Regions from separate parts of the Lysinibacillus sp. FW301-JW8 genome, predicted to be linked through region 2. Evidence: predicted binding sites of a transcription regulator. Region 2 holds the regulator's gene; the other holds the start of a gene.
What was found. The regulator CtsR, encoded in region 2, represses protease genes until heat stress. The targets are predictions, from matches to a motif close to ATGGTCAATAAAGGTCAAACA.
Positions count from the first base shown of each region.

Region 1: a site for CtsR is predicted at 1,625-1,645, ahead of clpP (ATP-dependent Clp endopeptidase proteolytic subunit ClpP). Genes of this name have one in related genera too.

Region 1 covers NZ_JBYTBB010000031.1:12,702-16,121, forward strand. Annotated here, with positions in the region: gene whiA (DNA-binding protein WhiA) at 1-431, shown strand, start outside; gene AC3WOM_RS13665 (HPr family phosphocarrier protein) at 546-803, shown strand; gene clpP (ATP-dependent Clp endopeptidase proteolytic subunit ClpP) at 948-1,538, opposite strand; tRNA gene AC3WOM_RS13675 (tRNA-Arg) at 1,848-1,922, shown strand; gene AC3WOM_RS13680 (basic amino acid ABC transporter substrate-binding protein) at 2,426-3,223, shown strand; gene AC3WOM_RS13685 (amino acid ABC transporter permease) at 3,313-3,420, shown strand, end outside.
Region 2 covers NZ_JBYTBB010000020.1:39,851-43,270, reverse strand. Annotated here, with positions in the region: gene corA (magnesium/cobalt transporter CorA) at 1-44, opposite strand, end outside; gene AC3WOM_RS10435 (class I SAM-dependent methyltransferase) at 116-796, opposite strand; gene AC3WOM_RS10430 (magnetosome magnetite crystal formation protein family) at 925-1,230, shown strand; gene AC3WOM_RS10425 (CtsR family transcriptional regulator) at 1,680-2,150, shown strand; gene AC3WOM_RS10420 (UvrB/UvrC motif-containing protein) at 2,164-2,712, shown strand; gene mcsB (protein-arginine kinase McsB) at 2,709-3,420, shown strand, end outside.

The DNA of each region.
Region 1 (3,420 bases), on a different contig from region 2:
AAACAATAGAACGGAAAAAGGGCTTTGTGACCTATTTAAAAGAGGCAGAAAAAATTTCTGATTTTCTTAATATTGTAGGAGCTCATCAGGCAATGATGAAGTTTGAGGACGTTCGTATATTGCGGGATATGCGGAATAGTGTTAACCGTATTGTCAATTGTGAAACAGCAAACTTAAATAAAACAATAGGTGCAGCATTACGTCAGGTAGAAAATATTCGATTTATTGAAAATTCTATTGGTTTAGATCAATTACCAGAAAAGCTTCGGGAAATTGCTCGTTTACGAGTGGAATATCAAGATGTCACACTTAAAGAACTGGGTGAAATGGTATCAAGCGGAACAGTCAGTAAATCAGGTGTCAATCATCGTTTACGAAAAATCGACGAAATAGCAGATGCATTAAGACGTGGAGAAAAGATAGGCGGTTAAGTTTTCATACTTTTCAGGTATGAATGTGATGCGTAATCGCGTATTGTTCTTTTGCTAGTAAGTGAGGTAAGATAAAACTAATAAGATGAACGGTAGTAAAGGGGAGTTTTGAGAATGACCGAGAGAAGAGTCCAAGTCAAATTAAAATTAGGACTACAGGCTAGACAAGCAGCGTTATTTGTTCAAGAGGCAAATCGTTTTAGTGCAGATATCTTTCTTGAGAAGGATGAGAAAAAAGTTAATGCTAAATCCATTATGGGTGTAATGAGCTTAGCTATTGCCAAAGGAACAGAGGTAGTTTTAAGCAGTGAAGGCAACGATGCTGAGCAAGCGGTTACAGCATTGGCAGAATTAATCGAAAAAGAAGATTAAATATAAAGACTGTCCAATAAATTGGGCAGTTTTTTGTGTATCTAATTACTAGAAGTGGTGGATAGCGTAGCTAATGTGACGGATAGAACGGATTAAAAGTAAAAAAAGACATCTCAGAACTAAATCTGAGATGTCTGTACTGTGTTATTTACGGTCGTTACGGTCCATAATATGGTCGATTAAGCCATATTCTTTTGCACGTTCAGCCGTCATGAAGTTATCACGATCTGTATCTCTTGAAATGACTTCAAGCGGTTGCCCAGTACGTTCTGATAAGATACCATTTAATTTTTCACGTAGGAATAAAATTCGTTTTGCAGCGATTTCAATCTCAGTTGCTTGACCCTGTGCACCACCAAGTGGTTGGTGAATCATTACTTCTGCATTTGGTAATGCGAATCGTTTACCAGGCTCACCTGCTGCAAGTAGGAATGCCCCCATAGATGCTGCCATACCGATACAAATTGTCTGCACTTGTGGTTTGATAATTTGCATTGTGTCATAGATGGCCATACCAGCAGTGATTGATCCACCTGGTGAGTTAATATAAAGTGAGATATCTTTATCTGGATCTTCAGCTTGTAGGAATAAAAGCTGTGCTACGATAGAGTTAGCCACGTTGTCATCAATCGCACTTCCTAAAAGGATGATGCGGTCTTTTAGTAGTCGTGAATAGATGTCATAGGCACGTTCACCACGGCTTGTTTGTTCAATAACTGTAGGAATTAAATTCATGTTAAATCCTCCTTAATAAAACTAAATTCGAATACTTTTGCTGAAAACTTCTGTTGTATTTCAGCTGTATCCTTATCATACACATTATAGTCAGGGAAGGTCAAATATTAACCCTGCTAAAGTGAAATAAAAAAATAAATTGTTTTTGCATTCTATAGTTGAATTGTTAGCAATACGTTTGTATAATAGTTAAGGTCATAAGTTTAAAGTACGGTTCACTATTTTGCGGGTATGCTTCAAAAAATGAGGATTATCTACATCATGCTTTTCATAAAGCCTAGAGTGAGTACTTTTTTTTTGTTTTTAATTGCCCTCGTGGTGTAATGGATAACACGTAAGATTCCGGTTCTTGCACTGGGGGTTCGATTCCCTCCGAGGGCGCCATTTTACTGATTATTTGATATACATTTATAGCTCGATTCTCCTAATAAGTAGTTTAGCAGCCTGCTTAGTGGAGAAAGAAGGGAAAATAGTGGAAATACTGCCCTAATTGGCATTATTCCCGTATTTGTTCCATTCAAACCTTCAAAAAAAGCAACAACTCCAAATTATTTTTTAGTGAACATACTGTACGTGAGGACTAGCCATCTAGTCGAAAAAAAGAATCCTATCTGAGGGGATTCTTTTTTTTTTGCCTAAAACTATCTAATTATGGCATGATTAGCCGTGTATAAATATACATTTTTGATGCTATTTTCGTTTATTCATACCGTTTTTTGCTAAAATAACGCATAGAGATAAATTTTTATGAAAAAATAATTACTTTTATACGAAAAGTTATTGTCTATTGGCAATAATGTTACTATAATTGACCTAATAGTCGAACATTTCCGAATTGTGAAAAATGAAGTCATATTTCGGAAAAACTTATTTTAGGGGGAAACGCTATGAAAAAAAGATTAACCATGTTACTTATGCTCGTGGCAGCACTAATGCTAGCTCTAGCAGGATGTGGCGCGAAGGAAGATAAATCATCAGGTAGTGCACCAGCAGAGGATGGTGGAAGCGGTAAAAAAGTTTATAAGGTAGGTACTGAGGCTACTTTCGCTCCTTTTGAATCAATTGACGATAAAGGGAATATTGTAGGGATTGATGTCGATATTTTGAAGGCTATTGCTGATGAAATGAACTTTGAAGTAGAATGGCAAAATATTGGTTGGGAGCCTGTATTCCAAACAATTCAAAATGGTGAAACAGATATTGGGGCATCAGGGATCACAATTAATGAAAAGCGTAAAGAGTCATTTGATTTTACAGAGCCATATTATGAATCTCAATTATTAATTGTTGTAAAAGAAGATTCAAAGATTAAGTCATTAGCTGAGTTAAAAGATAAAAAGATTTCGGTACAAATTAATGCTACTGGTCACGAAGCTGCCAAAAAACTACAGGGTGATGCTAGTACAAAAATTATGGCATTTGAAAATCAACCAGTGGCTATCCAAGAAATGCTGAATGGCAATGTAGATGCTGCGATCGGTGATAATGCAGTAGTTTATGAATATATCAAAGCACATCCAGATCAAAAACTTAAAATAGTAGAAGATGATGCATTTGAAAAAGAATATTATGGCTTCATGGTTCAAAAAGGAAATAAAGAGCTTTTAAACCTATTAAATGAAGGTCTACAAAAGATTAAAGAAAACGGTAAATTAAAAGAAATTACTGGCTCAGACTTTAAGTAAGACAAGGATAATGATGCCCCTAGCGCATAGTTGATAGGCTAGCGGTTTCATATTCTTTCGTAACTTTTTAGGGGAAATGGGGTTTTCGGATGGACATCTTTGACTTACGCTGGGACATAGTCTGGAACTACCGAGATATGTTTATACGTGGTATTGGCGTAACATTAATTTTGACACTCAGTGGTTATTTTGGTGGT
Region 2 (3,420 bases):
TTTAAAAGTTGTTGATCTTTTGTAATTCCGATTGTGCGTATCACAGCATTCACCTCAATTCTGTTGATTATAACTTTGTAGGAGTAGTCGTCTTCATAGAGTAATACATTTATTTTTAGACTCCCTTATAGCATATCCAACCACCAAATAAAGTAGTGGCAAAAAATCTGGATGGCTTTGTAAATCCTGCCTCTTGAAGTAATGTTAAAATATCCTCCTCAGGCATAAAAGAAAGAGAGCGTATGGATTTTTCCATATCAGCTACCTCTGAGGAAGTTAGCTTTGTATGTTGCAGCCAATAGGCCCGCCATAAATCAAATTGTAGCTCGGTTTCTAAAGAGCCGGGCTGCCCATATTTTGAAACAAGAACAAATGGTGCACCAGGCTTTAAATTATTTGCTATTTCTTTTAATGTTGCAAGCTTTTCTTGAGTCCCATTGATAAAATGTAGCACTAAAATACAGCTAGCCGCATTAAACTCCCCAGAGGGTAACTTCGTATCCAGTATAGTTCCATGGTATAAAGAAATTTGATTAGGTAAAGATTTTAAACGCTCCTCCGCTATATGTAGCATAGCCTCAGAAGGATCGATGCCAACAAATGACCAAGCTGGCTTATGCTCTGCAAGCTGTAAAATTTCATTGCCGCTTCCAGAGCCAACTACTAAGAGTTTAGCTTTCTCAGGTAGTGTGGAATGATAAAAGGTTTGTGTTAAACGTAGCATGGCATCGTAACTAGGTAATGTTCGACGAATACCTTTTTCGTATTCGTTTGCAAGTGTGTTATTAAATTCCATTGTGTCTCACATGCCTTTCCCAAAAATTTTTAAAAAAATACAACATACAATGAAACTATTAAGGGTATAGTTCCGTAAATAGTAGTACATAAAACAAAAGAAAATTTAAAAAAGAAGGGTTGATATAAATGGAAGCTAAATGGTCTAAGGTAATCATACACGCAAGTGCATTTTTTGCGCCATGGTTCGTACCAATTTTATTTTTCTTAATTAGTTCTGATAAAGAGGTAAAGGCTATTTCCATTCAAGCATTACTGTTCCAGATTGTTATGGGTGTTTTAATTGCAATTTCTGTGGCACTCAGTTTTGTACTAGTTGGTTTACCGTTTTTAATCATTTTCGGTATTATGGTGTTTGTCGTACCGATTATTGGTATTGTAAAGGCTATATCTGATGAACCATGGCGTTACCCAATTGTTGGCCGCTGGGTATAATTTTTATCTTCATTCAGCAAATGTTTTTTGTATCGAAAGCATATCGGCAGATGTTTTATGCGCATAAGCGCAGCGGCAGATACAGAAGACTCCCACCTCTACAGGTGGAGATGAGTGCGGTTTTGGTTCCTTTTCAGTTGGGTGACCAAACACCTACTGAAATAGAGGAACTCAGGCTAAGATCTTCACATCCTTTGAAAATCCGGACGCAAGTATATGCTAATTGCATGTGCTTGCGTTTTTTTCATCACTAAAAAGGGTACATTAGACTTATGACTCAAAGATATCTAGCATGAATGGTGATTTTTCAAGCGTTTGAATGAAAAGATGACTGCTTTTAATTTTTCTATAGGCGAAATCATTGCAATTATTTTCAAGCGTTTTGTATAATATACTCAAAGAAAGTCAAAGATAGTCAAAGTCAGTGAAGTAAGCGAGGTGTATTCCTATTGCGTAATATATCAGACATCATAGAAGGCTACTTGAAGCAAGTACTTGAATTAGGTGGAGAAGGGCATATTGAAATTAAGCGCAGTGAAATTGCTGATAAATTTCAATGTGTGCCCTCGCAAATAAATTATGTGATCAATACTAGATTTACTGCCGAACGAGGTTATCTTGTTGAAAGCAAACGTGGTGGTGGTGGATACATACGAATTTTACGTGTCCGCGCGAATTCACAAATTGATTTGATTGACGATGTCCTCAGGCAGATAGAGGGAGGGGCATCGCAAACAATGGCAGAAGATTTAGTTTATCGGCTTATTGATGAGCAGGTAATTTCAAAGCGAGAAGCGAAATTAATGTTAGCAGCCATTGATCGCTCCACTTTGGATTTGCCACTCCCATTACGGGATACCATTCGAGCAAGAATATTACGAGCAATGCTAACAACAATCAAATATGAACAGCAAAAATAGAGAGGTGATGGAAATGATTTGCGAACATTGCAAGCAGCGTAATGCGACGGTAACTGTAACACAAGTTCAAAATGGACAAAAGGTAGAGCACCATTACTGTGACGTCTGCGCCTCGCAGTTCCATCCATTTCATGCAGAATTTAAACAAGAGCCTGTATCTATTCAACAGCTATTATCTAATTGGTTTGGCTCACCGACATGGCAACAACAAAAAGTGGATGAAAAACAACAGGCGCAGCCACAACCACAAACTTGTCCACAGTGTGGATTTACGTATAAACGATTTTTAAAAGAAGGAAAATTCGGTTGCCCTAGCTGCTATGACAGCTTTAGTGAGCACTTGCCGAAGCTCTTTAATAGAATACAAGCAGGACCTCAACATCTTGGTAAGATGCCAGGCGCCCATAGTAATATTTATGTCATTAAAAAACAAATAGAAGATATTCGGAAACTTATGAAAGTAGCTGTAGATGATGAACAGTTTGAGGAGGCCGCCAAACTGCGAGATGAAGTGAAGGAACTGGAGAAACAGCTACAATTTGAAGGTGGTGATATGACGTGATGATTGAATCGTTTCTAGAACGAGCTACACCCACATGGATGAGCGTGGAGGACGATTATTCAGATATAGTCATCAGTACACGTATCCGTCTTGCACGAAATTTAGATGGCTATCGTTTTCCACTATCCTTTACAGAGAATGAGGCATTGCAGGTAGAGCAGGCTGTAACACATGCCGTGCAGGATAGCACAAAGCTCCAAGATCATTACTCATATTTTGCCATCAAAGACTTAACATCCTTACAGCGTCAAATTCTTGTAGAAAAGCATTTAATAAGTCCTCAGCTTGCCAAAAAAGAACAAGTTGGCTCCATGCTATTATCTGATGATGAATCAATTAGCATTATGGTGAATGAAGAGGACCATTTACGCATTCAATGTATGACAGCGAGTTTTCAGCTACAAAGGGCATATGAGCAGGCCAATAAAATTGATCGAGCCCTAGAAAAAGCTTTACCTTATGCATTTCGTGATACTTTTGGATATTTAACAAGCTGCCCGACAAATATTGGTACTGGTTTACGAGCATCCGTTATGATGCACCTGCCTGCCCTTACATTAACAGGTCAAATGAGTCAAATTATTAATGCCATGACAAGGCTGGGAATGACAGTAAGAGGGATATATGGGGAAGGTAGTGAAAATTTAGGTAATGTTTACCAAGTGTCGAATCAGATAACACTAGGCAAAACAGAAGAAGACATTTTGG